4 regions of the Rhizobium sp. X9 genome follow, and region 3 is predicted to be linked to each of the others. Evidence: predicted binding sites of a transcription regulator. Region 3 holds the regulator's gene; each other region holds the start of a gene.

Region 1 (7,506 bases), on a different replicon from region 3:
TCTGGAACGAAATTGACCGACCCCTCGAACGCTACAGGCCGATCCGTGCTAACCGCTTCAATCCAAACAACTTCAGATTCCCTTAGCGGGTATTATTGGAGAAATGCCCACGGAGCCCCGATTTGTCGAACATACCAAGCGGGTTTCCCCGACCTGCCTCGTGCACTTTGATCGTAATCGCTACAGCGTTCCGGCATCCTTTGCCAATCGGCCTGTCAGCGTCCGGGTTTACCCAGATCGTATCGCTGTTGCAGCAGAAGGTCTGATCATATGCGAGCACCGTCGCATCATCAGCCGTTCGCATGATGGTCCTGGGCAGACGATTTACGACTGGCGGCACTATCTCGCCGTCGTTCAACGCAAACCAGGTGCTCTTCGCAATGGTGCGCCGTTTATCGAGCTTCCGGAAGCTTTCAGAATACTGCAGCAGCACCTGCTCAAAAAGCCGGGCGGAGATCGCGAGATGGTCGACATTCTGGCGCTCGTCCTCCAGCATGACGAGCAGGCTGTGCTCTCGGCCGTCGATATGGCCTTGAAGTCCGGGGTTCCGACCAAGACCCATGTTCTGAACCTGCTACATCGCTTGGTCGATGGTAAATCTTCTACACCACCGACGATAGATACGCCCCAAGCTCTCACACTTGCCAACGAGCCAAAGGCCAATGTCGAACGCTACGATTCCCTGAGAAAGACAACGGAGGTGCGCCATGCGTCATAATCCTGCCAGCGGCGCAATCGTCATCATGCTGCGACAACTGAAGATGCACGGCATGGCTCAGGCAATCGGTGAACTCACCGAACAGGGATCGCCTGCCTTTGAAGCTTCCATTCCAATCCTGTCACAACTTCTCAAAGCCGAGACAGCAGAACGTGAAGTTCGTTCAACCGCTTATCAGCTCAAGACGGCTCGCTTTCCAGCTTATCGTGACCTGAACGGCTTCGATTTCTCCAGCAGCGAGATCAATGAAGCACTCGTGCGACAGCTCCATCGCTGCGACTTTCTCGATGAAGCCAACAACATCGTGCTGGTCGGCGGCCCAGGCACAGGCAAAACCCATATTGCCACCGCTCTCGGCATCCAGGCAATCGAGCATCACCACAAACGCGTCCGGTTCTTCTCGACCGTCGAGCTGGTTAACGCGCTTGAACAGGAGAAAACGCAAGGTCGCTCAGGGCAGATCGCCAATCGACTTGTCCATTCCGATCTGGTGATCCTCGATGAGCTTGGCTACCTGCCGTTCAGTGCATCAGGTGGCGCGTTGCTCTTCCATCTTCTCAGCAAACTCTACGAGCGCACCAGTGTCGTTATAACCACAAACCTCAGCTTCAGTGAATGGGCCAGCGTCTTCGGCGACGCCAAGATGACGACCGCGTTGCTCGACCGGCTCACTCATCATTGCCACATTCTCGAAACCGGAAACGACAGCTTCCGCTTCAAAAACAGCTCCGCCCACGAACCGAAAAATACAAAGGAGAAAAACAGCGGCTTGACCAAATCACAAGACCCGAAACATATCTGAAAGGCGGGTCAAATCTCGGTGGAAATACCGGGTCACTTCTCAGTGAAAATCAACAGGCTTGACTTGGACCGTCCCGTTACCGAAGTCCTGAGCCTAATCAATCTTTTTCAGGTTTTACATGTTCGTTCGCGCCCATCTTCATGCCTCTATCAACGATCAAGATGGAGGCCGCGCACGTGTTGGTCTTGGCCGGTGCAAGGCATCGTCAACACGGCGCGGAGGCAGATCAGAAAAAGATTAGAATGGGCTGGCTCAAGGCCAGCACCCTATCGAACGGGCCTTTTGCGTAGGCCGATGGCGAACAGGAAAAGCTTGATCTGCCGTTCCAGCCTTTTGCCTAGATGTAGCTGGGCTGCGGATGATTGCGGCGCCAACGCAGCCGTCGACCCAAGATTGCCCGATGAGGCCAGCGCCTCGCGCTTTTCTATCCAGCGTAGCCGCGCCTCGATTTCAAGTAGGCGGTCGGCAATTTGGGCGATCGGATAATTCACCCCGGTGAAATCCTGATAGACAGCACGGGCGCGCGGCACGATATCGCGGTTCTCAGCCCGCTGCGAGAAATATGCGATGTGCACGAAGGGAATGGATTGTCGGCAGACGATCCGCTTCTGATGCCGCTTGCAATACATATGCACCAGATGTTCGTCGTCATTCGAACTCCCGGCATCCTCGCCGATCTGGGTCCATAGTTCCTTGCGGAACAGCATGGCGCCGATCGAATAACGCTCGTTTTGATCGACATAGGCGTCAGGCAGGTCGCGGGTTGCCTCTATATAAAATTCGGGCCGTAGGGTGGTCTTTTCATGCAGCCAGCGCGCGATATGCGGCGAAGACCAGATCGTGCCATTCGAGCCGGTATAGATCTGGTCGGGAGGCAGAATTCGAAACGGATTCATATCATCGCCCGATCCGATCCGATGTGTCCTAGCCACACAGCTGTAATATTCATCGGCCAGTTCGGTCTGGTCAATGATCTGCTTGAAGCCCCAACAATTGTTGTTGAGCAGCGGCGTCACATAGCCAAGATCGATACCATGGTGTTCCTCGGCATCATTCCAGCAGGCCAAAAGGTCATCGACCCAGCCAGCCCGCACTGGGAAAGCATCATCATCTACCTTAATCACATGGCTGTAGGCTGCGAAGGTCTGTGACGCCAACAGGTTGCGGATATTGGCATACGGCGAACCCTCTCCCAGCCGATCAACAATTTCGATGCGCCCCGGATAAAGTTTTTCATAGCGCCGCGCCACCTGCAGCGTCCGCTCTGCATCGTAATCACCAAAACAGTTCTGCAACACAAAGATGCGTACCGAAGGATCACCGAATTCTAGATGGCAGGCTAGTGATACCTCCATCGCTTCGTAATCGCGGCAGGCCAGCATAAGGATGGCAATGTCGTTCTTGTTGATCAATTTTAGTTCCCCAGAATGGCCGGCGACATGCCGTCTAGATCAAGGCGCGCGTGCCAAGATTCAGCACTGCGCACGGTTTCGTTATCAGCTCGGTATCGTGCCGCGGCCTGCGCTACCAATGATTTGCGCGCCTTGTGCAGAGCCTTGATCCGGCTAGCCAGTGTCTGCTCCAGTGCCGGCTTATGGATTAAGCGGTACAAAACACCGCCCTGCTCCTCGGCTTTATAGGGACTGCCCTGTGTATGGACGCGGCGCGGAGCTACGCCGGAAGGTGCCAGAATGATAGGTAAATAACCAGAATCGGTAAGAGGCGACGGGTGGTCGAATAGCCGCTCAAGCCCCTTCTTTTTACGCCCGCGCACCAGCCGGCTTCGCTCCTCAGCCGTCAGCACAGGTAGCGGGTGGAAGGTCGCGATTTCTTTGGTTCGCGCTACCGTGCTGGGGTTACGGCTGAAATAGTCCGGCCCCTCCAGCGCATCTTCAATTGCAGCAAGGATAGCATGTGCCCGACCGTAATCCCAGTTGGCATTGCAGTGGCGGGCTTGCCGGAGCAGCCTTTCCAGCAAGATTTCGCAACGATTGGCATCGGAGTGCAGCAGCCCCAACGCCAGCCAACTACGTGCCGACAGATATTCAGTGGTATGGCCCGATTTGTCGCCAAGGTTAGGGCAAGTGGTTGCAATACCGTTCAGCGTGGTAATGGACAGATCATTGCTCAACGAGAAATCGGTATCATCCCCGCGTACGAAGAACGGGAAAGGCAGCGCCTTTACATCCTTGATAGCAAAGGCAAAGAACCACCATCCACCATAGTTGCCGTCAGTATCCAAATCGTTGCGGATACATTCCCGCCAGTTGGTCAAGTCGCGCCAAGCTCCATGGCTGCGCCAGAGCGTCGGCTCCTTGCCGCTGCGAAGGAATTCGGCAGAAGATTCATACTGAACCCAGGGGCTTTCCTCGAGCAGCATCGCACCAGCTACGGCAACTCTGTCGCCGGTTGCATGGCGTAACAGTGCAATGGTGCGGAAGATCGCCTCAGGCAGGCAATTGGCATCGTCATCCATGAACAAAACATGGGTGAATTTCCCGCTTTGCTGCGCTTCAAGCAGACCGCGGGTAAAACCGCCGGCGCCGCCCAGATTGGCATTTGGCACCACGGTGATCTGTGCTGTCGCGGGCAGATCCAGTGTCTGACCATTATCGATCAGATAAAGATGCGCTTCGGGAAGTTGCGGTAAAATCTCGTCACGATAGCGCAAATAAGTGCGGCTGGCTTCGGTCTCGCGGCGGAATGTGGTCATCACTGTCGCCAGACGCACCTGATTGCGCGGCGCATCATCGGTCAGCCACTGGCCCGCTACTTGTAGCGGCTTGCCAACATAAGCGCCTCTGCTCGCAAACATCGGCATTTTCTGCTCGAATTATCTGACAATGGAGCGGGCGTCGTGCTCACGCTCTTTGCCAATGTGCTCGCAAACATCCGGGTCTGCTTGCAAACATCCGCCACGTGCTCAGATTAATTGCCAGCGACGGCATGGTCAAACCGGGACGCCTGCCTGTCGTAGTTGCTCGGTCAGCTGACGGGAATATTCGGGATCAAGGGTGCCCGCCAGGAAGGCGCGGATATACGGACATGCGCTGTGGCTTTCCCTCCTTGGCGCTTCGGGTGCAGGAGGTTCTGCAGCATGATCCGTTGTCAGGGCATCTCTTCGTCTTCAGGGGCCGCAGATCGGATATTTTGAAGATCATCTGGCATGATGGTCTGGGCGCCTGCCTTTTTACCCGGCGGCTGGAGAAGGGCCGGTTTATCTGGCCGAATATGGGATAGCATCCGTCAAGGTGGTGTAGAATTGGGACCGGGCCGTCATGATCAGGCGGCTCTGGGTGAAATTTCTCCATCGCAGCTACGCGAGGAGGTAGAGCTGAGTTTAAGTGCTGTCATTGAAGTTTCACGAGCCTGATAAACGGACGTCATATGTCGCCCATAGTGATGCAAATATTCAATCGATGCACCACTAACGATCAGGATTATTGTGATGCTGGCTCTGAACGGAGTTGCCGTGACCTATGCCAACGGCACCCAAGCTTTGAAGACAACGACATTGACGTTCAACCAGGGTCAGTTCGTCGTGCTCCTCGGTAGATCCGGCGCAGGCAAATCTACCCTCATCCGGACACTCAACGGCTTGGTTGCGCCGACGTCTGGTTCGATCACTTCTAACGATATTGGTGCTCTGGATGCGGAAACTAAGCTTCGCATTCACCGAAGGCGAACTGGGATGATATTCCAGCAGCACCAACTCATAGGGCGCTTGAGCGCGCTCGACAACGTCATGACGGGCCGCCTGGGCTACCACTCTGGCTGGCGTACGTTGTTCCCTATGCCGCGTTCGGATCGAAGGCTGGGGTTGGAATGCCTTGAACGCGTAGGCCTTCTTGATAAGGCTCTCGTCAGGGCGGATCAACTATCCGGCGGTCAGCAGCAACGGGTGGGCATTGCGCGCGCGCTGGTCCAGAAGCCCCAACTGGTCCTTGCAGATGAGCCCGTTGCAAGTCTGGACCCTGAAACGGCTGTCGAGGTCCTGTCGCAGCTTCGCGAAATATGCACAGCCGACGGCATCACTGCTGTGATCAGCCTTCATCAGATCGATCTAGCTCGCCGGTTCGGCGACCGGGTCATTGCTATGCGCGACGGGGAAGTGGTTGCGGACGCCGCTGTCGACGAACTGACCGATCAAATGTGTGCGTCGATCTACCGCAGCGCCCCAAGAAATCCGACCACAACACAAGATTTGTCCAACTACGAGTATGATCAACCTTTAGCTGCCATGGAGGCCGCATTATGAAGAAGCTTCTGTCCCTCGCATTCCTCGCCGTTCTTGGCTGGAGTTCGTTGGCGCATGCTGGCTCAAATCCAGAGACATTGCGCGTCGCGTTGCTACCGGACGAGAACGCCGCCACTGTCATCAAAAACAATCGTCCTCTCGAGGAGTATCTTGAGAAGACACTCGGTCGGGAGATTGAACTGATCGTAACGACCGACTACTCGTCAATGATCGAAGCGATGCGTTTCGGCCGGCTTGAGTTGGCTTATTTCGGGCCGCTCTCTTACACGCTCGCGAAAACCAAGGCTGATATCGAGCCTTTCGCAGCACTTATGAAGGATGGCGAAACCACCTATCGCGCTGTAGTTGTCGCCAATGCAGAGGCTGGCATCGAAAGCCTTGAAGATGCAAAAGGGAAAAAGGTCGCGTTTGGGGACGTGGCTTCCACCTCAAGCCACCTTATCCCGAAATCTATGCTGCTTAAGGCCGGAGTTGAGGCTGGAAAAGACTATAGCGAGAACTTCGTAGGGTCGCATGATGCCGTGGCTATTGCAGTGCAGAATGGCAATGCTCAGATTGGCGGACTTTCGTTGCCCATCTACAATTCAATGGTCGCTCGTGGCACCATTGATCCTAAGAAAGTTATCGCCCTCGCCGAGTCCGATCCGTTCCCGCAGTACCCCTGGACCATGCGGTCGGATCTTGACACTTCGTTGAAAGAGGCGATCACCAAAGCCTTCATCGACCTTAAAGACGAAAAGGTATTGGCATCCTTCAAAGCCGATGGGTTCGCTCCGATCGATGACAAAGCCTACGACGTCGTCCGTGAGCTCGGTAAAGTGCTGAACTTGGACCTGAGTCAGTAAGGCGCGTTCGAGACAGTTTCTCACCTTTCGACGCAGGCGCTGGCCTGCGTCCTTTCTTCCAGGATATGTGATGACACAGCCGTCGGCCGACTACGACTCTATCCTTCAACATCAAAACAAAGCTTGGACCAGAGCTGGCGTGATCGCGTTGGCAATTGCGTGTGTGATCATTGTTAGCAGTTATCACTCCGGTCTTCTTGATCTGGAGCGTCTGGGATCTGGGTTTCCTGCGCTCTGGCAGCTCGGTACGGAAATGTTTCCCCCGGATTTCAACCGAGGCTTGGAGTGGATCAGCCCTCTCATCGACACTCTGGCGATGAGTATAGCTGGGACTGCGATCGCGGTACTGATATCACTTCCAGTTGGCTTTTTCGCCTCAGGGAAAACAGCACCCAACGCTGTCATCTATATGATCTCGCGTGGATTGTTGAATGGTCTACGGTCGATCCCGGAGCTGATTATGGGCATCGTCTTCGTGGCGGCAGTGGGATTTGGAGCGCTCCCAGGCGTGCTGGCTCTTGGTCTTCACTCGGTTGGCATGGTGGGCAAGTTCTTTGCGGAGGCGATCGAGCATTGCGATAATGCGCCTATAGAAGCCGCACGCGCAGCTGGTGCGTCGCCGTTCCAGATCGTGACGCGGGCGATCTTGCCACAAGTTCTACCGCAATTGGCCGATGTGACCATCTATCGGTGGGAGTACAACTTCCGCGCCTCGACAATCCTGGGCACTGTGGGAGCTGGTGGTATCGGTTTCGAGTTGATGACATCCCTCCGGATCATGAATTATCAGGAGGTTCTTGCGATCATGCTCGTTGTCCTTCTGATGGTCACCATCGTTGACCAGGTCGGCGCTCTCCTCCGCCGCCAGCTGCAATAGAAGGAT
Region 2 (7,506 bases), on a different replicon from region 3:
GAGCTCACGGACGACGTCGTAGGCTTTGTCATCGATCGGAGCGAACCCATCGGCTTTGAAGGATGCCAATACCTTTTCGTCTTTAAGGTCGATGAAGGCTTTGGTGATCGCCTCTTTCAACGAAGTGTCAAGATCCGACCGCATGGTCCAGGGGTACTGCGGGAACGGATCGGACTCGGCGAGGGCGATAACTTTCTTAGGATCAATGGTGCCACGAGCGACCATTGAATTGTAGATGGGCAACGAAAGTCCGCCAATCTGAGCATTGCCATTCTGCACTGCAATAGCCACGGCATCATGCGACCCTACGAAGTTCTCGCTATAGTCTTTTCCAGCCTCAACTCCGGCCTTAAGCAGCATAGATTTCGGGATAAGGTGGCTTGAGGTGGAAGCCACGTCCCCAAACGCGACCTTTTTCCCTTTTGCATCTTCAAGGCTTTCGATGCCAGCCTCTGCATTGGCGACAACTACAGCGCGATAGGTGGTTTCGCCATCCTTCATAAGTGCTGCGAAAGGCTCGATATCAGCCTTGGTTTTCGCGAGCGTGTAAGAGAGCGGCCCGAAATAAGCCAACTCAAGCCGGCCGAAACGCATCGCTTCGATCATTGACGAGTAGTCGGTCGTTACGATCAGTTCAATCTCCCGACCGAGTGTCTTCTCAAGATACTCCTCGAGAGGACGATTGTTTTTGATGACAGTGGCGGCGTTCTCGTCCGGTAGCAACGCGACGCGCAATGTCTCTGGATTTGAGCCAGCATGCGCCAACGAACTCCAGCCAAGAACGGCGAGGAATGCGAGGGACAGAAGCTTCTTCATAATGCGGCCTCCATGGCAGCTAAAGGTTGATCATACTCGTAGTTGGACAAATCTTGTGTTGTGGTCGGATTTCTTGGGGCGCTGCGGTAGATCGACGCACACATTTGATCGGTCAGTTCGTCGACAGCGGCGTCCGCAACCACTTCCCCGTCGCGCATAGCAATGACCCGGTCGCCGAACCGGCGAGCTAGATCGATCTGATGAAGGCTGATCACAGCAGTGATGCCGTCGGCTGTGCATATTTCGCGAAGCTGCGACAGGACCTCGACAGCCGTTTCAGGGTCCAGACTTGCAACGGGCTCATCTGCAAGGACCAGTTGGGGCTTCTGGACCAGCGCGCGCGCAATGCCCACCCGTTGCTGCTGACCGCCGGATAGTTGATCCGCCCTGACGAGAGCCTTATCAAGAAGGCCTACGCGTTCAAGGCATTCCAACCCCAGCCTTCGATCCGAACGCGGCATAGGGAACAACGTACGCCAGCCAGAGTGGTAGCCCAGGCGGCCCGTCATGACGTTGTCGAGCGCGCTCAAGCGCCCTATGAGTTGGTGCTGCTGGAATATCATCCCAGTTCGCCTTCGGTGAATGCGAAGCTTAGTTTCCGCATCCAGAGCACCAATATCGTTAGAAGTGATCGAACCAGACGTCGGCGCAACCAAGCCGTTGAGTGTCCGGATGAGGGTAGATTTGCCTGCGCCGGATCTACCGAGGAGCACGACGAACTGACCCTGGTTGAACGTCAATGTCGTTGTCTTCAAAGCTTGGGTGCCGTTGGCATAGGTCACGGCAACTCCGTTCAGAGCCAGCATCACAATAATCCTGATCGTTAGTGGTGCATCGATTGAATATTTGCATCACTATGGGCGACATATGACGTCCGTTTATCAGGCTCGTGAAACTTCAATGACAGCACTTAAACTCAGCTCTACCTCCTCGCGTAGCTGCGATGGAGAAATTTCACCCAGAGCCGCCTGATCATGACGGCCCGGTCCCAATTCTACACCACCTTGACGGATGCTATCCCATATTCGGCCAGATAAACCGGCCCTTCTCCAGCCGCCGGGTAAAAAGGCAGGCGCCCAGACCATCATGCCAGATGATCTTCAAAATATCCGATCTGCGGCCCCTGAAGACGAAGAGATGCCCTGACAACGGATCATGCTGCAGAACCTCCTGCACCCGAAGCGCCAAGGAGGGAAAGCCACAGCGCATGTCCGTATATCCGCGCCTTCCTGGCGGGCACCCTTGATCCCGAATATTCCCGTCAGCTGACCGAGCAACTACGACAGGCAGGCGTCCCGGTTTGACCATGCCGTCGCTGGCAATTAATCTGAGCACGTGGCGGATGTTTGCAAGCAGACCCGGATGTTTGCGAGCACATTGGCAAAGAGCGTGAGCACGACGCCCGCTCCATTGTCAGATAATTCGAGCAGAAAATGCCGATGTTTGCGAGCAGAGGCGCTTATGTTGGCAAGCCGCTACAGATAGGTCTCCGCCCGGATGCGGTCGATCATCGCCTTGGAACCAGCCACCACACCGGACACCACATCGCTGTGCCCGCCGAGATATTTCGAGGCCGAATGCACGACGAGATCGACGCCGAGCGTAATCGGCTGCTGGAAGACCGGACTTGCCCAGGAATTGTCTATGACGGTGACGGCGCCGTGCCGCTTGCCAATCGCGGCGAGTGCACCGACATCATGGGCCTCCATCACCCAGCTGGTCGGGCTTTCCATGTAAAACAGTTTTGCGCCCGGCATCGCCTTTTCAACCGCCGCCTCATCGCGGCCGTCAACATAGGTCACCTCGATATTCATGCGCTGCATGAAGGTGCCGAACAGGCGGAACGCATCGGGATAGACATGGCGGACCGCGACGATACGGTCACCCGGCGAAACGAAGGAGAGCACGCTGGAGGAAATGGCAGACATGCCGCTCGCAAAACCCAGCGCATCTTCCGCGCCTTCGAGCTTCGCCAGCATCTCTTCGAACAGGCGCACGGTCGGGTTCAGTCCGCGCGTATAGACCGGCCGCACCTTTTCGCCGCGATAGGTGGAGACCATTTCGTCATAGCTGGAAAAGGTAAAAAGCGAGGTCTGCACGAGGGGCGGCACCACGGCTTCAAAAGCGTGGGTCTCGTCATGCGCGACGATCAGGGAGGCGGGATCGAAGAGATCGTTGCCTTGGTTCATTTCGACATGTCCTTGATATCCTCCTCGACGACGGCGAGGATTTTCAGTGTTTCTTCACGGGCGGTCTCCGCATCGCCGGCGGCGATGGCGTTGAACAGCGTGCGGTGAAAGGGGAAGGAGCGACCGGCAAAATCCGGGCGGTCGAACGGCTTCGACCAGAAGCGTTCGAAACCTTCGCGCATCTGCTCCAGAAGCTGCTTGAAAAGCGTGTTGTGGGTGGCATCGTAGATCGAAAGATGAAAGGCAAGGTCGGCCTTGCCGGAGGTTCCCTCGGCCAGATGCACCCGCTCCATTTCGTCGAGCCGCGCTTCCATCGTGGCGATATCCTCAGCCGTCCGGCGGCGCGCGGCGGCCATGGAGGCTTCCACCTCAATGCCGCGCCGCACTTCCAGCGTCATCAGCAGCGCGTCGCGCAGGCTCTCCGCATCGATGGAAATCGGCATATGCACGGTGGCGGCGGAAATAGGCTTCAACAGATAATTGCCGCTGCCCTTGCGGCTGTCGATGACGCCAAGCGCCTGAAATTTGCGGATGACTTCACGGATGGTGGAACGGCCGACACCGAGCGCCACCATTAGTTCCCGCTCGGCCGGCAGCCGGTCGCCAGCCTTCAGCCCTGCTCTCTCGACATAGTCCGAAAGTGCGGCCTCAACCTGGCGAACGCGGTCGCTGGGCGGAATAGGCTGCATCAGTTCGCGGCTGGATTTGTCCAAGACGTGCCCTTTAAATTGGTCTGACATCTTACCATTTCAAAAGGTAAATCGATTGTCAACCAGCATGGGGCGAAGCAAATCCGGCAGGCAGAGGGGGACTGCCCAAAAAAATAGGGAGGGTGACGCGGATCACCCTCCCCAGGCTCACAGGAAATCGAGGACTTACTGGCTGAGAACAGCCGCCTTGATGGTATTGATGTTGTGGTTGACCATGTCGATGTAGGTCGCGGCCGGGCCGTCAGCCGTGGAAAGCGCGTCGGAATAGAGTGTGCCACCCACCTTCAGGCCGGTTTCGCTGGCGATCTGGTCCACCAGCCGCTTGTTGGTGATGTTTTCGACGAAGATGGCCGAGGCCTTGTCATGCTTGATCTGGTCCACAAGCTTGGCGACGTCGGCCGCCGATGCTTCCGATTCCGTCGACACACCTTCCGGTGCCAGGAATTCAAGGCCATAGGCGTGCTCGAAATATCCGAAGGCGTCATGCGAGGTGATGATGACGCGTTTCTCCGGCGGAATGGTGGCAATCTCGGTCTTCACCTTCTCGTTCAAAGCCGCAAGCTTGGCGACATAGGCTTCGGAATTGGCGGTGTAAGTGGCGCAACCCGCCTTGTCGACCTCACAAAATGCGCCAGCGATATTCTTCACGTAGATTTCCGCATTCTTGATCGACTGCCAGGCATGCGGATCGAACTCGCCATGATGGTGGTGCCCCTCATGATCGTGGTCATGCGCCTCAGCGGATTCGTGCTTGTGGCCCGCCTCCTCTGCCTTGTGGTCGTGAGGTTCCTCTTCTTCTGCCTCCGGATGGGCGTGACCGGCCGGCTCGTCGGAAAGCTTCAGCGGTTCCACGCCCTTGGTCAGTTCCACCACCGGCGCCTTGGTGCCGCTGGTGTCGATCAGCCGCTTCAGGAAACCTTCGAATTCGAGGCCGTTGACCAGCACCACATCCGCCTTGCTGACGGCGACGGCATCGGCCGGGCGCGGCTCATAGACATGCGCATCGCCATCCGGCCCGACAAGCGTGGTGATCTCGACGCGGTCGCCGCCGACATTTTTGGCAAAATCGGCGATGATCGAGAAGCTGGCCACGACCTTGAGTTCGGCGGCGGACGCCTGCGCCATCAGGACCGGGGAAAGGGAGAGAAGGCTAGCGCAAGTGGCTAGACGGAAGGTTTTGAACATGAGGTTCTCCTTTTTTCGAACGCTGTTTTCAGGCCGTTCGGTGACGACCGGAACCGAGAAGATCGCTGAGCACGCCACGCGTGCCGACGAGAATGGAAAGCGCATAGATGACGCCCGCAGAAAGGATGATCGCCGGGCCGGATGGCAGCGACGCGTGATAGGAAAGAAGCAGGCCCGCAAAGCAGGAGACAATGCCGATGCCGATGGAGATGAAACACATGGGCGCGACGCGGTTGGACCAGAAGCGGCTGGCGGCGGCGGGCAGCATCATCAGCCCCACCGAAAGCAGGGTTCCAAGCGCCTGAAACCCGCCGACCAGATTGAGAACGACGATGGCGAGGAAGAGGAAGTGCACGGGGCTGCCCCAGTTGCTGACGGAGCGCAGAAACAGGGGATCGAGGCACTCCGCCAGCAACGCCCGCCAGAACACCGTGATCACCACCAGCGTTACGATTGAGATGCCGCCGATCAGGCCTAGCGCTTCATTGTTCAACGCAAGCACCGTTCCGAAAAGCACATGCATGAGATCGACGCTGGAGCCGCGCCACGAGACTAGCAGCACGCCAAGCGCCAGCGAAATGAGATAAAAGGCGGCAAGCGAGGCGTCTTCCTTCTGGATGGTGAAACGCGATACCGCACCGGCACCGAGCGCGACCAGAAGGCCGACAACCAGCCCGCCGATGGTCATCGGCAAAATCTCAAGGCCATAAAACAGAAAGCCGACGGCAGCACCCGGCAGGATGGCGTGTGACATGGCGTCACCCGTCAGGCTCATGCGGCGCAGCATCAGAAAAACTCCGACCGGCCCGCAACTGATGGCAAGGATCAAGGCGCCGGCAAGGGCGCGCTGCATGAAGACATACTGAACGAATGGTTCGATGAAGATATCAGCCATGGGCATTCGAATTCGCGTGGGAGGGGGAATGAGAATGTGCGGGCGCCACCGGCGAACTTACGGCGCGCGTATTGAGCACAGGTGCGTCAGCCGGTTCACACCAGGGCGCATTTTCCTCCCACGCCTCGTGGAAATGCCGCGCCTGCCGGATGTTATCCGCCTTCAGGACGTCGGCCGTCGGGCCAAGTCCAACGAGTTTTCGTGCGAGGAACAGCGTCTGCGGGAAATGCTGCCGTACCAATTGCTGGTCATGGAGAACGGCCAGAACAGTCCGCCCCTCAGCAACCCAGGCCTCGATCATCGCCAGAAGATCGGACACCGTGCGCTCGTCGACGGCGTTGAATGGTTCATCCAGCAGAATCAGTTGCGCATCCTGCAACATGGCGCGTGCAAACAGGGCGCGCTGCAGCTGGCCGCCGGAGAGTGAATCGATATTGCGCTTTTCAAAACCGGAAAGCCCGACCACTTCCAGCACGCGGGCCATCGCCACCCGATCCTCAGAACGGTGGCGGCCGAGCAGGCCGCGCCTCGGCCAGAGACCAAGCGCAACGAGATCACGCACCTGCGCCGGAAAGGTACGGTCGAGTTCAGATTGCTGCGGCAGATAGGCAATGGAAACGCCGGGGCTGACACGGCATTCACCGCCGAGTGGCTTCAGAATGCCGGCAATACCCTTCATCAACGTCGATTTTCCCGACCCATTGGCGCCGACCACCGCCGTGAGCGAGCCCTTGGCGATATCGCCATCCAGATGATGCACCGCTGCGCGGCCGCCATATCCAAGCGTCAGATTTTTGAAGGCAAGGCACGGATCGTTCATCGATCCCTCCGGGGCAGGATTTCAATTGATGACCCCTAATATGTAATGTTATTACATTCGTCAAACGAATACGTAATGAAATAACATTAACTCTTGGAAAGGCGGACTCTACCCCACCCACGCCGTCACCCTCGGGCTTGCCTCGAGGGTCCATGGTCGCACCGGGCTATGGATCCTCGGGTCGAGCCCGAGGATGACGGCAAGTGTGGCGCCAGGCTTATCGTCGATGACGAAAGGGCACTTTTTACTCGTCCGCGCGAACGACTACCCAACTCGACCCGCAATTTTCCGACAACCTGTTGACACTATGCGTGTATGTAATGTTATTACGTTACATATCGAAAAACGATGGTGCAGTAAGCCACATCGTTTTCAGATCGCCTGCCGTGGCCGCTGTGAGGCCCACACTACCGTTGCTACAAAACGAGGTCCTGATGTCGAAAAAACTCCCTGTCACCGTCCTCTCCGGCTTTCTCGGCGCCGGCAAAACGACGCTTCTGAACCATATACTCGCCAACCGCGATGGTCTGCGGGTCGCGCTGATCGTCAACGACATGAGCGAGATCAATATCGACGCGGCACTGGTGCGCGATGGCGGCGCCAATCTTTCCCGCACCGAGGAACAGCTTGTGGAAATGACCAATGGCTGCATCTGTTGCACGCTGCGCGATGATCTTCTGACCGAGGTGCGGGCACTCGCCGAACAGGGGCGGTTCGATTATCTCCTGATCGAATCCACCGGCATCGCCGAGCCGCTTCCGGTCGCAGCCACCTTCGATTTTCGTGATGAGAACGGCCGCAGTCTCTCCGATGTGGCGCATCTCGACACCATGGTGACGGTGGTGGATGCCGCCAATCTTCTCAATGACTATGGCTCTTCCGATTTTCTGG
Region 3 (7,506 bases):
GAAGCCAACCGCCGTATCTCGAACCAGCAGCTCGGCTGGATGAACCAGCTCGCCGAAAGCGGCCAGCTCGGCAAGCATTTCAATACCGGCATCTTCGTCAACGGCAATTCGAGCCGTCCGGAAGCGGCGGGTGTCGGCGTGGCGCTGATCGGCTCCTTTTACATGATGCTGATCGTGCTTGTGCTGTCGCTGCCGATCGGCGTCGCAGCCTCCATCTATCTTGAAGAATTTGCCCCTAAGAACCGCCTGACGGATCTCATCGAGGTGAACATCAACAATCTGGCGGCAGTTCCTTCGATCGTCTACGGTCTGCTCGGCCTTTCCGTTTTCATCAACTTCATGGGCTTTCCGCGCTCCGCCTCTCTGGTTGGCGGCCTTGTCCTGACGCTGATGACGCTGCCGACGATCATCATCGCGACCCGTGCCGCATTGAAGGCCGTGCCGCCGTCGATCCGCGCTGCCGCACTCGGTCTGGGCGCATCCAAGATGCAGACGATCTTCCACCACGTCCTGCCGCTCGCCATGCCCGGCATTCTGACCGGCACCATCATCGGCCTCGCCCACGCATTGGGCGAAACGGCGCCGCTGCTTCTGATCGGCATGGTGGCATTCGTTGCGAATTATCCGACAACGCCAATGGATCCGTCCACGGCTCTGCCGGTGCAGATTTACATGTGGGCGAACGAAGCCGAACGCGCCTTTGTCGAGAGGACATCTGGCGCTATCATCATCCTGCTTCTGTTCCTCATCGTCATGAATGTTGGCGCAATCCTGTTGCGTCGCCGCTTTGAGCGGCGCTGGTAGAGGGAGCTAGAGCAATGAACATGTTGTCGGAAGCAGCAGTTGAAAAGGCGCTGGACAAGAAAATGAATGAAGTCTCATACAAGATGATCGGCAAGGACGTTTCGGTTTATTACGGCGAAAAGCGCGCGCTTTACGACGTGAACCTCAACGTCCGTGAAAACACGGTGACTGCGCTTATCGGCCCGTCCGGTTGCGGTAAATCCACTTTCCTGCGCACCTTGAACCGCATGAACGACACGATCGACGGTTGCCGGGTCACCGGCAAGATCACGCTCGACACGGACGATATCTACGATCAGGCGATCGACGTCGTCGAATTGCGCGCCCGCGTCGGCATGGTGTTCCAGAAGCCGAACCCGTTTCCCAAGACCATCTATGAAAACATCGCCTACGGCCCGCGCATCCATGGTCTCGCCCGCAACAAGGCGGATATGGACCAGATCGTCGAGCAGAGCCTGCAGAAGGCGGGTCTCTGGAACGAGGTGAAGGATCGCCTGCTGGAGTCCGGCACGGGTCTCTCCGGTGGTCAGCAGCAGCGTCTGTGCATCGCGCGCGCGGTTGCCGTCAGCCCGGAAGTCATCCTGATGGACGAACCCTGCTCGGCGCTCGATCCGATCGCGACCGCAAAGGTCGAGGAACTGATCCACGAACTGCGCACCAACTACACGATCGTCATCGTCACGCACTCCATGCAGCAGGCGGCGCGTGTTTCGCAGCGTACGGCCATGTTCCATCTTGGTCATCTTGTCGAAGAAAATGAAACGGACAAGATGTTCACCAATCCGGACGACCAGCGCACGCAGGATTACATCATGGGCCGCTTCGGCTGATCCCCGGCCGGCGCTTTCTCGAAACCGAACAAGACTGGTGCCTCTGCCGTGCCCGCTTCCGGGTACGCGCATGCAGGCCAAGCCGGAGGACTAGACCGTGACACAGACAACGACCCATTCGCATATCCTGTCCGCCTATGACGACGAATTGAAGTTTCTGACGCGCCGCATCGCCGAAATGGGCGGTCTTGCCGAGCAGATGTGCGGCGACGCCGTGCGTGCCCTCGTCAATTCCGATGCGGCACTCGCGCAGAAGGTCATTTCCGACGATACAATTCTCGACCATGCCGAACGCGAAATCGGCGACAAGGCCATCGTCACCATCGCCAGACGCCAACCTGTGGCGGCCGACCTTCGCGAGATCATCGGCACCCTGCGCATCGCCGCCGATCTGGAACGCGTCGGCGATCTCGGCAAGAACACCGCAAAGCGCGTCATCGCGGTTGCCGGAACCGGCGTGCCGCGCAAGCTCGCCCGCGGCATCGAACATCTGTCGGAGCTGGCGCTGGTGCAGCTCAAGGAAGTCCTCGACGTCTATTCCACCCGTTCCGCCGAGAAGGCCAATGCCATTCGCGAGCGCGACGAGGAAATCGACGCGATGTACACGTCGCTCTTCCGGGAGCTTCTGACCTACATGATGGAAGATCCGCGCAACATCACCACCTGCACGCATCTTCTGTTCTGCGCCAAGAACATCGAGCGCATCGGCGACCACGCCACGAATATTGCCGAGACGATCTATTACATGACCACCGGCAGCCAGCCGGAGGGCGAGCGTCCGAAGGACGACAGTTCCAACACCCTCGGTTCGGTGACCGAGTAACAGACAAGCAGAAGCTTGCGGAGTTCAATATATGGTGCCCAAGATTGCAGTTGTGGAAGACGAGGAAGCGTTGAGCGTCCTGCTTCGTTACAATCTCGAGGCTGAGGGATACGACGTCGACACGATACCCCGTGGCGACGAGGCGGAAATCAGGCTGCAGGAGCGTATTCCGGATCTTCTCATCCTGGATTGGATGCTGCCCGGTGTGTCCGGTATCGAACTCTGCAGGCGATTGAGAATGCGGCCGGAAACCGAACGCCTGCCCATCATCATGCTGACGGCGCGCGGAGAGGAAAGTGAGCGGGTTCGCGGTCTTGCCACCGGTGCCGATGATTATGTCGTCAAGCCGTTTTCGACGCCGGAACTCATGGCCCGCGTCAAGGCCATGCTGCGCCGGGCCCGGCCCGAGGTTCTGTCATCGGTGCTGAAATGCGGCGATATCGAACTCGATCGCGAAACCCATCGCGTTCACCGCAAAAGCCGCGAAGTTCGCCTCGGCCCGACGGAATTCCGCCTGCTGGAGTTCCTGATGACATCGCCGGGCCGGGTGTTTTCCCGCTCGCAATTGCTGGATGGCGTCTGGGGTCACGATATCTATGTCGATGAGCGCACTGTCGATGTGCATGTCGGCCGTCTGCGCAAGGCTCTGAATTTTTCGCACATGCAGGATGTTATCCGCACCGTGCGTGGTGCCGGATATTCGATGGAAGCCTGAGCGAAGCGGAGCCGATAGTTTCGCTGGCAACATGGTGCCGCAAAAAAGCAGGCCCGAAATCGGAAACGGTTTCGGGCTTTTTCTATATCAACATCCACAAAACTCGATGCCATTCTCCGTCTTGACGGAGGATCGGCAGCCAGTTGAAACCAAAATCGAAGGGTGACGCCCAATCACGAGGGAGTGGCAAGGGTTCGGCGCGCTGTCATCAAGCTGACCGCGGAGCCGGCCTGTTTTTCGTCATAAAAAAACGGGCCCGAAGGCCCGTAATTTTGAGTGTTGAAATGCGTGCCGCAACACTCAAGCCTTACGGCGCTCGCTCACCGGCTGGTAGGCGAGTTTCGCATGGAACTTGCAATAGGGCGAAGATTCCAGCGCTTCACAACCGCAGAAATGGAAGTCGTCCTTCAGCGGATCGCCAACCGGCCACTTGCAGGTGCGCTCGGTCAGTTCCGTCAGCGTCAGGCGACGGGAAATCGGCGTGACAACGTTTTTGGAAGGAACGTAATCGAGAACCTGTGCGGTCTCGATGTCGATCTCCTCGTGCAGCGCCGTTGCCGCGTTCGAACGGGTGAGAACCCGCGCCGGGGCTGCGTTGACGCGGCCTGCGAAAGTCGTCGTGCGCGGAGCAGGTGCAGCGGTGCGCTTGGGCGCGGAACGTGCCGAAGTGACCGGACCGCCAGCCTTGACGCGCCCCGGCAGGTTGAGACGATGGACCTTGCCGATTACGGCATTGCGGCTGACACCGCCCAGCTGCGCTGCTATCTGGCTGGCGCTAAGCCCTTCGGACCACAATTTCTTGAGTTTTTCGACTCGCTCGTCTGTCCAGTTCATGCCGCTTCTCCGCTTGTCGCGTGTATTTTCGGCAGAATCCCTCTCCGTCTCGCGGGCGTGCCGCAAGCGTGGTTTCCGCCGGATTTTTGGTGACTAGTTCCGCCGCAATGCAGTCTAGTAATTAGCGATTAACCTAGTGCCACGCAGACTCCGTGGCAAGAGTCGGGGGAATCATCTGGAATCGATTTTCCGGTTTTCCCCAACTTGCTGGCGAGTTGAGTCTGAAAGGCAACACCTTGGGGCTCGCCGGCCGCCACCTACTAGGGCTTGAGAAGCCCGGGAAACGCGGACTTTTGTTGACATCGGCAAACGAAGTGACAATAGTGCCCCTGCCGCCGCGAGGCGGCATTTTTGATTTTCAGGCGAGGGATAACCCTTGAAGCCTATTGACAACCGTTGACAGCGCATCTGCGCAAGGAGTGATACAGCCATGGCCGAAGCCGCCGCGCCATTGTTTGATACGTTTTCCAGAGCCCCCCTGCGCTTTGAGCGCGGTGAGGGCGTCTGGCTGTTCACGGAAAGCGGCGAACGATATCTCGATTTTGCGGCCGGTGTCGCCGTCAACTCACTGGGCCATGCCCATCCGCACCTTGTGGATGCGATCAAGACGCAGGCCGAGAAGGTCTGGCACGTCTCGAACCTCTATGAAGTGCCGGGACAGGAAAAACTCGCCAGGCGCCTGACGGAAGCGACTTTCGCAGACAAGGTGTTCTTCACCAATTCCGGCGCGGAAGCACTGGAATGTGCAATAAAGACCGCGCGCCGTTATCACTATTCGAAAGGCCATCCGGAAAAGTTCCGTATCGTCACGTTCGAAGGCGCGTTCCATGGCCGCACGCTTGCGACGATCGCCGCCGGCGGCCAGCAGAAATATCTCGAAGGTTTCGGTCCCAAGGTCGAAGGTTTCGATCAGGTGCCGTTCGGCGATGTCGATGCCCTGAAGGCAGCCATCACGGCCGAGACGGCCGCACTTCTGATCGAGCCCATCCAGGGCGAGGGCGGTATCCGCGCGCCCAGCAAGGAATTCCTGCAACTCCTGCGTGGTCTGTGCGACGAGCACGGCCTGCTCCTGATTTTCGATGAGGTCCAGACGGGCGTCGGCCGCACGGGCAAACTCTTTGCCTATGAGCAGACCGGTGTTGCGCCCGATATCATGGCAGTCGCCAAGGGTATTGGCGGCGGTTTCCCGCTCGGCGCATGCCTTGCAACAGCGGATGCTGCTTCCGGCATGACGGCGGGCGTACACGGCACCACCTATGGCGGCAATCCGCTGGCCATGGCGGTCGGCAATGCCGTGCTGGATGTCGTTCTAGCCGACGGTTTTCTCGAAAAGGTCCGTGATGTCGCGTTGGTTTTCCGCCAGGGCCTCGCCTCGCTCAAGGATCGTTATCCTGACGTGATCGAGGAAATCCGCGGCGAAGGCCTGCTTCTGGGCATCAAGGCGAAGGTTCCTTCGGGCGATCTGCTGCAGGCCATGCGCGCCGAACATCTGCTTGGCGTGCCTGCGGGCGACAATGTCATCCGCCTTCTGCCGCCGCTCGTCACCACGGCGGAAGAGGCCCGCGAGGGTCTTGCGCGTGTCGACGCGGCCGCCGCCTCCCTGACAGCGAAACAGGCGAAAATCGCCTGAGTAAATCAAGGGCGGGCCTCTGTTCAGGGGCTCGCAAGCATGGGACAGATCAGCATGGTTTCACCAAAACATTTTCTGGACCTCTCGGCCGTCGGGTCGGAGGACTTGCGGACAATTCTTGATGATGCGCGCACGCGCAAGATTGCCACCAAAACCGGCACGGCGGCAAAGCCGCTTGCCGGCAAGATGCTGGCGATGATCTTTGAAAAGCCGTCCACCCGCACCCGCGTCTCCTTCGATGTCGGCATGCGCCAGCTCGGCGGCGAGACCCTTTTCCTGTCGGGCACGGAAATGCAGCTGGGCCGCGCCGAAACGATTGGCGATACGGCCAAGGTGCTGTCGCGTTATGTCGACGCCATCATGATCCGCACGACAGATCATTCGCGCCTGCTCGAGCTTGCTGAACACGCCACTGTGCCGGTCATCAACGGTCTAACGGACGACACCCATCCCTGCCAGATCATGGCGGATATATTGACGTTCGAGGAACATCGCGGCCCGGTCAAGGGCAAGACCATTGCCTGGACGGGCGACGGCAACAATGTGCTGCATTCCTTCGTGGAAGGCTCCGCCCGTTTTGGCTATCGCATGGCGATGGCGGTGCCGATGGGGTCCGAACCGCATGACAAGTTCTTGAACTGGGCGCGCAACAATGGCGGCGAGATCGCGCTGTACCACGATGCCGATAAGGCAGTGGCGGGAGCGGATTGCGTCGTTACCGATACCTGGGTGTCGATGAACCAGGAGCACAAGGCGCGCGGCCACAATATTTTCCAGCCCTATCAGGTCAATGAAGCCCTGATGGCGAAGGCTGATAAAGACGCGCTGTTCATGCATTGCCTGCCGGCACATCGTGGCGAGGAAGTGACTGATGGCGTGATCGACGGGCCGCAGTCGGTCGTCTTCGATGAGGCGGAAAACCGCCTGCATGCGCAGAAGTCCATCATTGCCTGGTGCATGGGCGTCATCTGACGGCTCTTGCCCTTCCTGCCAAACGGTGAGGAAGGGTGCTTGAACTTGGCTCGGCACATTACCATCTGTGGGACTTCGAAAAGGCTCGTCGGTTTTGCTGGCGGGCCACAATCACGATTTGCACGATTTTTCCCGGAGGCGGTTTCGCTTCCCGAATCTCTGTGCGACAAGCGGAAAAAGCACATTCAGAAAGCCGGACTTTTGGACGGTAGCGGCGCAACGGCTGCGCCAAGGAGTTATGATATGGCAGATGTAACAGTTGAACTGGACGATCTCGATTTGGCTGGCGACGACAAGGTCGTGCCCTTTCAGGTCGAAGGTCTGGATGTGCGCGGCCGCGCCGTGCAGGTTGGGCCGCTGTTGAATGCCATTCTCGAAAGGCACGACTATCCTGCGGTGGTCGCCCGCCTTCTCGCGGAAGCCACCGTTCTGACGGCGCTGATCGGCACCTCGCTTAAATTTTCCGGCAAGCTCACCGTTCAGACCAAGGGTGACGGCCCGGTTGACCTTCTGGTGGCGGATTTCACCGCCCCTGAAAGCATGCGTGCCTATGCCCGTTTCGATGAGGAGCGGCTGGCGGAGGCGATTGCGGCGGGAGCGACCTCTCCGGAACAGTTGCTGGGCACCGGCATTCTGGCCTTCACCATCGATCAGGGCGCGGGAATGCAGCCCTATCAGGGCATCGTGCCGCTGGACGGCTCGTCGCTGGAAGAAATCGCCGGGGTTTATTTCCGCCAGTCGGAACAGCTTCCCACCCGCGTGCGCCTTGGCGTTGCCGAATTCTTCGACCGTGACGGCGATGGAAAGCCACGCCACGGCTGGCGTGCCGGCGGCGTGATTGCGCAATTTCTGCCGCAGGCGCCTGAGCGTCTTCGCATGCGTGATCTTCACGGAGGCG
Region 4 (7,506 bases), 260 kb from region 3:
AAGATCGCGGGCGGCGATATTGCCGGAGTGGGACTTGCCGCGGACGATGTTCGGCGCGCCCATCAACACGCTCATGCCGGCGCTGTGCGAGGCTTTTGCGGCTTCGACGCTGGTCGGAAACTCCGCCAGCTTCACACCATGTCCGATCGCTTCGCCCACATGCGCTTCGGTCGCGTCGTCATGGCTTGCAACGGTGATGCCACGCTCGGCGCAGCGAGCGGCAAGATAATCCCGGTGCTTGGCGGAAAATTCTGCCGATGCGGTTTGCCGCCGTCTGACGAACTCCGCGAAGGCCTCGTCGCTCAGTCCGCGCTTCTTCTGATAATAGAAGATATACTGCTCCATCGACTGGAACTGGCGCTGCCCCGGGGAGTGATCCATCATCGAAATCAGCCGCACGCGGGGATCGGTTTCGAAGTCTTCGAAATGCTCCAGAACATCTGATGACGCCACTTCACAGCGCAGATGCAGCATGTGGTCTGCCCGCAGACGGTTCTGATCGGCCGCAGCTTCGATGGCATCTGCCATTTCCCGCATTTCGCCCTTCTTGAAGCCGCCATCTTCGTCGGAGCCGAGACGCAGGCAGTCGAAGACAGTGGTAATGCCTGAGGATGCGACCTGCGCGTCATGGGCCTGGATGGCCGCGATCTTGTCCCAGAGTACGCCCGGGCGCGGCGAATAATGCTGCTCCAGATGGTCGGTGTGCAGCTCTACGAGACCGGGAATGAGAAAATCGCCTTCGAGATCCTCTCCGGTCTTTGAAGCGCCTTCGCTGATATCGGCGATCTTGCCGTCACGGATCAGAACGGATCCCAGAATAATATCGTCTTCTAAAACGATGCGGGCATTGGAAAGGGCGTGCTCGGTCATGGGTCGGCATCTTTCTTTGGCTGCTGGCCAAGCGGGTGCCAGCGATGAACGGTAAAGGGTGCGCCGCGCGTTTCTTCAATGAACAAAGCGAGGCCGGAAATGGTGAGAGGCTTGTCGACGAACTCGGAAAACCGCGCCGAAAGCACGTCCTGCATGGCGGGCGCGTCACTTTCGTCGATGCGGCCCGTCAGCGTCATATGAAAGCGGAAATCATCCATGACATGCGGATAACCCCAAAGCGACAGATTTTGCCGCTGGCTTTCCGTCAGGTTCTGCGGCCGGCGCCGGGCAATATCGGTCTCCGACAGGGGCGCGCGGAAGCGGTCGAAATGGTCAACGATCTCGGCGGCAAAATCCTGCAGCGGCTGATAGGTGCGATCCGGGACGAGCGCGAAAAACGGACCAAGCGCGCCGACGACGATACGCGGAATCTCGAAGGCGGACTGGCTGGCGGCAAAGTCTTCGACGGCTGCGACAAGCTCTGCTTCGCTGTATTTTTCGGCAAGCTCGAAGGGTGCCTTCAGGGTCGCATGAAAACCGTAACGGCGAGGTTCCGCGGTCATTTCAGCATAGGCGTCGTGGTCGTCATGCTGCGTGCCGGAAAATGGATTGCGGCCGAGCCAGCGCGACGCCGCTTCGGTTAGCGGATGATCTTTAGCCGGAGAAAAATAGATGGCGTAGCGCACGGCAAGCACTCTTCAGTGTCAAGGGAAACCAGGGATGAAACGCTATTTGGCGTGACTCGCCCGCTTCCCGCAAGGTCAGGAGTGCGAGGTAATGGCTTTCCGTGACAGAATGATGATGCCCGTGGAAAAAAGCGCGGTGAAATGCTGCGCTCGTCTGGAATGTGCCGAAAACGGATGCAGGCACATTGGATGGCGGCGGCAGGCTTTGCAGTAAATCCGGTTTTACGCTGCGCCCCGAGCAGGACAGCGAACCGGGAGCGGCTTTGGGGTCAAAGCCACCCCTGGTTTTTTGACTTAATGTTGAGTTTTTCCGATCAGGCGCGAGCGCAGCGAGTTCGAGATGTGGTCGAACAGGAAGACGACGAACAGGATGAGCAGGACCATATAGGCAACCTTGTCCCAGTCGGCATTGGTGCCCATCGCTTCCAGGAGTTTCAGGCCGATACCGCCGGCGCCGACCGCACCGATGATCGTGGCGGAGCGGGTGTTGCTTTCCCAGAAATAAAGCGACTGGGAAATGAAGACCGGCAGGACCTGCGGCAACACGCCGAAACGATTGACCGCAATCGGAGACGCGCCGACCGACTTGACGCCTTCGCGCTGCTTGTCGTCCACATTCTCCAGAGCCTCGGCATAGACCTTGCCGAGCGCGCCGGTATCGGTGAAAAAGATCGCGGCAATGCCGGGGATCGGTCCGGGGCCGAAGCTGCGGGTGAAGAACAGTGCCCAGATCAGCATGTCGATCGAACGCAGGAAGTCGAACAGTCGCTTCATGCCCCAGTTGGCTGCCTTGTTGGCGGTGATATTGCGTGCAGCGATGAAGGCGAGTGGCAGGGCAACGAGCGTACCGAACAGCGTGCCCACAAAGGCCATGACCAGCGTCTGCATCAGCTTGGAGAAAATATCGGCATGCTGCCAGACGCTGTTGTCGAGGAAATCATCGGCCATATTGCTGATATTGGAGCGCTCCGGATCGAGCCTCTCCCCCCACAATGCCAGAGCGGCCAGTTCGCCGTAACCCTTGCCCCAGAATTCCGACTTGGTATCAAACAGGAAGTTGGCCCATCCGAGGAACCGCCGCTGGACATAGACCTGGCTGGTGCGGATTTCCGCCTGACCGGCGAAACCGTAATGCACGAGAACCTTGTTGCCGTCCTGCCGGATTTCTTCCGGAAGACCCTCAGGCGCAAGAGCGGCGTCGCCATTGATGATGACGGGATAGTTCTTGCCGTCGACATAGACGTCCACCCGGGTCGGGGTCACATCGAGGCGATTTTCCGTACCCGCATAAATGACGCTGTAGCCGCCATCTGGCAGGGGCTGCAACCAGTCGATCTTTGCATCGGTGGGGTACTGTCCACGGCTCGACCATTGCGGATCGACCTTGCCGTCTTCAAAACGCAGACGGGGCTGCGCGCGCCAGGAATACCAGTCCTGAATATAGCTCGAAGCGCGATCCCACCGGCCCTGCATGAAGGTCGGCCCGACATTGAAGAAGAAGAAGCAGGCAGTAAGATAGACGAGGACGGCGGCAATGCCCGTCAGCAGGCCGTATCGCTGCATGAAACCGCGATTGAAAATGGCGGGATGCGCGGCCGTCAGCCTCTCGCGGTCGGCGGTGTTGAGAATGAAGCTGGACGACATCAGGCCGCTCCCCGTCCGAATTCAAAGGATTGATGGCCGATCAGCCTGCGGCGCAGCCAGCTTGAAAACTGGTCGACGGCAATGATGGTGATCAGCAGCAGGATGATGATGGCATAGGTCTTGGAGGCATGGTCGTTACCGATCGAGAGCCGGAAGACCTCGCCGATGCCGCCACCGCCGACGGCGCCGATGATGGTCGAGGCGCGCACGTTGATTTCGGCGCGCAGCAGCGCGTAGGAAACGAAATTGGGCAGAACCTGCGGCACGATGGCGAAGCGCACCCGCTCCAGCCAGTTTGCGCCGGATGCGCGAAGGCCTTCATCCGGCTTCATGTCGGCATTCTCCACCACTTCGAAGAACAGTTTGCCGAGAGCCCCGATCGTATGAATGGAAATCGCGATGATTGCCGCAATCGGCCCGATCGAGAGAATGGCCGTGAGCAAGCCGGCGACGACGATTTCGGGAAAGGCACGCAGCACTTCCATCACCCGACGCACTATCCAGCGCACAACGCCTGAACCGACAAGATTGGTGGAGGCGAAGAAGCAGAGCACGAAGGCAAAGCTCGTGCCGATGATCGTCGAAACCAGCGCGATATTGAGGGTGATGATCAGCTGGTAGATGAAATGCGGTATGTAGAAGCTGTCGGTGACGTAAACGCGATCCGCGACATAATTATATTTCATCGACCCGTTGTCATAGGGAGACGGCAGGTCGAACATCGCCCGGAAGATTTCCAGCGGACTATCCGGCACGAATGTCTTCAGGAAGTCGAAGAAATACGGCAGCCGCTCGAAGAACTTGCCCGAATTCGCCTCGTTGGCGAAATTCAGCGACGCTGCGAGAATGATCAGAAAGACCACGAGCGAGATGACGGTATAGATCCGCCGTGTCGCAAGCTGCTGTTGATAGTGACGCATGACCGTTCGGGACGATGCGCTCAATCCCTCGGGCGTGAGGGTACCAGGTTGCAGTGTGGTCGCCATGCCGCTCTTCCTTTATTGGCAAAAGCGGCGATGCCGCAAGGCACCGCCGCTTCCGGAACATGATGTCAGGATCAGCCGCCGATAACGGACTTACGGGCGTCGACGATCGTCTGGTAGAAGGACGGGTCGACCTTGATATAGGCAGTGTTCTTGCCCTGGGTGTAACCCTGGAAGCAGGCGAGGTCCTTCTTGGGCAGTTCCATGAAGAAGTTCTCGACCTTCTGCTTCATGCTGTCGCCGAGCTTGTTGGCGACCATGAGCGGGCCGTTCGGGATCAGCGGCGACTTCCAGACTTCGACGATATCGTCCATGTCGAGGTTGCCCTTCTTCACCATCTGGTGAAGGTTGCCGCCGGAGTAACCTTCTTCCCACTTGCCAACGCCCGAACCGAAGGTGGTGCCAACGTCGAACTTCTTGTCGAGAACGGCGAGAACAAGGTTCTCATGGCCGCCGCCGAAGCCGGTTTCAGCGAAAAATTCCTTGATCGGCGTGCCGGTTTCCTTCGGAATGGCGACGTTCGGAACGAGGAAGCCGGAGGTGGAGTCAGGGTCGGCGAAACCGATCTTCTTGCCCTTGGCGTCTGCCAGCTTCTTGATGCCGCTGTCCTTGCGGGCAACCATGATGGTGTAATAACCGCTGGAACCGTCAGAACCCGTATAGGTCAGGATCGGATCGACGGCCTTGGGGTCTGCGAGCGCGATCTTGGCGTAGGAGGAAGCGCCCATGGAGGCGATGTCGATGGTGCCGCCGAGCAGGCCCTGGATGACGCCGTTATAGTCCGGCGACGGGAAAACCTGAACTTCGGAAACGCCGGTCGCGGCCTTCAGGCCATCGGCAACGCATTTCGTGCTGCGGATCATGTCGGCTTCGTTCTCGGAACCGTCGAGACCGATGCGCAGGACCTTGACGTCCTGAGCCATGGCGGAACCGGCCAGAACGCCAAGGGCGACTGCCGAAAGAAGGACTTTCTTCAACATGGACTTTCTCCTGTTTCCCGGCGAGCCGGAGTTTGTTGTGAAGTATCGGCCCTTGACGCGGGCGCAAACGATGCTGAGCGGTTCCTCAGAGCCCGGCGAGAGCCAGCGGTTCGGGACCGGCAGATTGCTGAACCGGCCGCGAAGCAAGCTGCGCGCCGGGAATATTGATGCTGGTTGAGGTCATCGTTTCGTCGATGCCGGCGCCGTGCGAATCCGTGCCGTAGATTTCCGTGACCGCCGCCGCCGTCAGTTCGGCGGGCGTTCCGTCGAAGACGACGCGGCCCTGCGACATGCCGATGATGCGTTCGCAATAATTGCGCGCCGTATCCAGCGTGTGCAGGTTGGTCATGACGGTGATGCCTTCACGTTCGTTGATGTCGCGCAGCGCGTCCATCACGATCTTGGCGTTCAGCGGGTCGAGCGAGGCAATCGGCTCGTCGGCCAGAACCATCTTGGGAGACTGCATCAGCGCCCGGGCGATGGCGACGCGCTGCTGCTGGCCGCCGGAAAGCGTACCCGCCGCCTGCATGGCCACGTGTTCGATGCCGAGCCGCTCGAGAGCGGCGATCGCCATCAGACGCTCTTCATCCGTGAAGATGTTAAAGAGGCTGAGCACCGTCGAACGGTGATTGAGGCGACCGAGCATGACATTGGTGAGCACGTCGAGGCGCGGCACCAGATTGAACTGCTGGAAGATCATGGCGCAGTCACGCTGCCAGTTGCGCAGCGCCGCACCCTTCAGCGCCGAGACTTCCGTATCGTTGAAATGGATGGAACCCGAGGAAGGGTCGACGAGGCGGTTGATCATGCGCAGCAGCGTCGATTTTCCAGCGCCCGAACGCCCGATCACACCAACCATCTGGCCCTGCGGTATCTCGACATTCACGGAATCAACCGCAGTGTGGTTGCCGAAACGGCGCGTGACTTGCTTCAGGTGAAAGCTCATTTCCCCGTCCAATCTTCTTGTTACGGGGTTCGACCTAGCAGCGGTCCGTGAAGTGTGGATGTCAGTTTCATGAATAAAATATTACAGAATTCGCAGATTGCGCGTCCGTGTATTCGCCGACAAACCTTCTGTCTGGCATTACAAGGAGTTGAAACCCCGGTCCGACAGCTTTTTTCCTTACCATTCCAGTGGCGCGGATCCCGGGATATGATGTCGGGATCCGCAATTCAGGTGGAGTTTAGCCGGCGTATTTTGTCACGAAATCTTCGGCGGCGAGGTTCCGGAAATCGTCCAATGCGATGCGTAGCGTTGCGTGATCCCAGTCCCACCATTTCAGAGCGTCCATCCGGCTTCCGAGTTCCGCCGGGAAACGTTCCCGGATCAGCCGGGCAGGTACACCGCCGACGATGGTATAGGGCGCCACATCTTTCGAGACGACCGCACCGGCCCCGATCACCGCACCGTTTCCGACGGTGACGCCGGGCAGGATGGTCGCGCCATGGCCGATCCACACATCGTTTCCGATCACCACGCGCTTGGCGCGCCGGGCGGCGAAAAAGTCCGTTTCATCCTTGGCATCGTCCCAGTAGCTGCGGGCGCGATAGGTGAAATGATGCAGCGTTGCCCGCGACATCGGATGATTGGTGGCGTTGATACGGACGGAGGCGGCAATGTTGACGAATTTGCCGATGCTCGCGCACCAGATGGCGCCATCCTGCATGACGTAGGAATAGTCGCCCATCTCGACTTCCTCGATGCGGCAGCGTTCCGAAATTTCGGTGTAGCGGCCGATCGATGAATTGGTGACGCGGGCGCTTTCATGAATGACGGGTTCGAGACCGACCTTGACGCTCATGCCGCCACCTTGCGCGGTGAAAATTGCGAGACGTCCAGAATGCGGTCGGCCACGGCTTCGCGCACTTCCTCATCATGGAAAATGCCGAGCAGCGCCGTGCCTTTCGCCTTTTTCTCGAGGATCATGTCAACGACCACGCGGCGGTTGACAGCGTCCAGCGAGGCGGTCGGTTCGTCGAGGAGCAGGATAGCATGATCGGTGATGAAGCCGCGCGCGATGTTGACACGCTGCTGCTCCCCGCCCGAAAACGTTGCCGGCGGAAGCGACCACAATTCCCGCGGCAGGTTGAGTTTCGAAAGCAGCGTGGCTGCCTGCTCGCGAGCCTCTTCCGCGGCAACCTTGCGGGCGAAAAGCGGCTCGGCGACGACATCGATGGCGGGAACACGCGGCACGGTGCGCAGGAACTGACTGACATAGCCAATGGTGCGGTGCCGGATTTCAAGGATCGTGCGCGGCGAGGCGTTGCCGATGTCGATAACCTGGTCCTCGTGGCGGATGAGAATCTGTCCACTGTCGATGGCATAGTTGCCATAGAGCATTT

What was found. Region 3 encodes PhoB, which activates phosphate uptake and scavenging genes when phosphate is short. Its sites were predicted from a motif close to TGTCATNNANCTGTCAT; they were not measured.
Region 1: the regulator PhoB is predicted to act here: its motif matches at 4,869-4,885, upstream of phnC (phosphonate ABC transporter ATP-binding protein).
Region 2: the regulator PhoB is predicted to act here: its motif matches at 1,706-1,722, upstream of phnC (phosphonate ABC transporter ATP-binding protein).
Region 4: the regulator PhoB is predicted to act here: its motif matches at 1,658-1,674, upstream of JZY08_RS14405 (DUF1045 domain-containing protein).

Annotation. Positions count from the first base shown of each region.
Region 1 covers NZ_CP071314.1:2,118-9,623, reverse strand. The annotation lists partial or broken gene JZY08_RS26910 (Tn3 family transposase) at 1-86, shown strand, start outside; partial or broken gene JZY08_RS26905 (IS21 family transposase) at 122-718, shown strand; gene istB (IS21-like element helper ATPase IstB) at 708-1,520, shown strand; gene JZY08_RS26895 (hypothetical protein) at 1,787-2,932, opposite strand; gene JZY08_RS26890 (glycosyltransferase) at 2,935-4,335, opposite strand; partial or broken gene tnpB (IS66 family insertion sequence element accessory protein TnpB) at 4,566-4,748, shown strand; gene phnC (phosphonate ABC transporter ATP-binding protein) at 4,969-5,778, shown strand; gene phnD (phosphate/phosphite/phosphonate ABC transporter substrate-binding protein) at 5,775-6,623, shown strand; gene phnE (phosphonate ABC transporter, permease protein PhnE) at 6,694-7,500, shown strand.
Region 2 covers NZ_CP071312.1:123,582-131,087, forward strand. The annotation lists gene phnD (phosphate/phosphite/phosphonate ABC transporter substrate-binding protein) at 1-816, opposite strand, end outside; gene phnC (phosphonate ABC transporter ATP-binding protein) at 813-1,622, opposite strand; gene tnpB (IS66 family insertion sequence element accessory protein TnpB) at 1,831-2,124, opposite strand; partial or broken gene JZY08_RS15745 (PLP-dependent transferase) at 2,298-3,005, opposite strand; gene JZY08_RS15750 (FadR/GntR family transcriptional regulator) at 3,002-3,694, opposite strand; gene aztC (zinc ABC transporter substrate-binding protein AztC) at 3,881-4,900, opposite strand; gene aztB (zinc ABC transporter permease AztB) at 4,929-5,795, opposite strand; gene aztA (zinc ABC transporter ATP-binding protein AztA) at 5,788-6,615, opposite strand; gene zigA (zinc metallochaperone GTPase ZigA) at 7,050-7,506, shown strand, end outside.
Region 3 covers NZ_CP071311.1:111,690-119,195, forward strand. The annotation lists gene pstA (phosphate ABC transporter permease PstA) at 1-804, shown strand, start outside; gene pstB (phosphate ABC transporter ATP-binding protein PstB) at 819-1,634, shown strand; gene phoU (phosphate signaling complex protein PhoU) at 1,732-2,457, shown strand; gene phoB (phosphate regulon transcriptional regulator PhoB) at 2,489-3,172, shown strand; gene JZY08_RS00535 (GcrA family cell cycle regulator) at 3,473-4,006, opposite strand; gene JZY08_RS00540 (aspartate aminotransferase family protein) at 4,437-5,636, shown strand; gene argF (ornithine carbamoyltransferase) at 5,691-6,608, shown strand; gene JZY08_RS00550 (Hsp33 family molecular chaperone) at 6,852-7,506, shown strand, end outside.
Region 4 covers NZ_CP071311.1:3,001,661-3,009,166, forward strand. The annotation lists gene JZY08_RS14400 (alpha-D-ribose 1-methylphosphonate 5-triphosphate diphosphatase) at 1-870, opposite strand, end outside; gene JZY08_RS14405 (DUF1045 domain-containing protein) at 867-1,565, opposite strand; gene phnE (phosphonate ABC transporter, permease protein PhnE) at 1,851-3,200, opposite strand; gene phnE (phosphonate ABC transporter, permease protein PhnE) at 3,200-4,186, opposite strand; gene phnD (phosphonate ABC transporter substrate-binding protein) at 4,258-5,163, opposite strand; gene phnC (phosphonate ABC transporter ATP-binding protein) at 5,249-6,109, opposite strand; gene JZY08_RS14430 (DapH/DapD/GlmU-related protein) at 6,348-6,965, opposite strand; gene phnL (phosphonate C-P lyase system protein PhnL) at 6,962-7,506, opposite strand, start outside.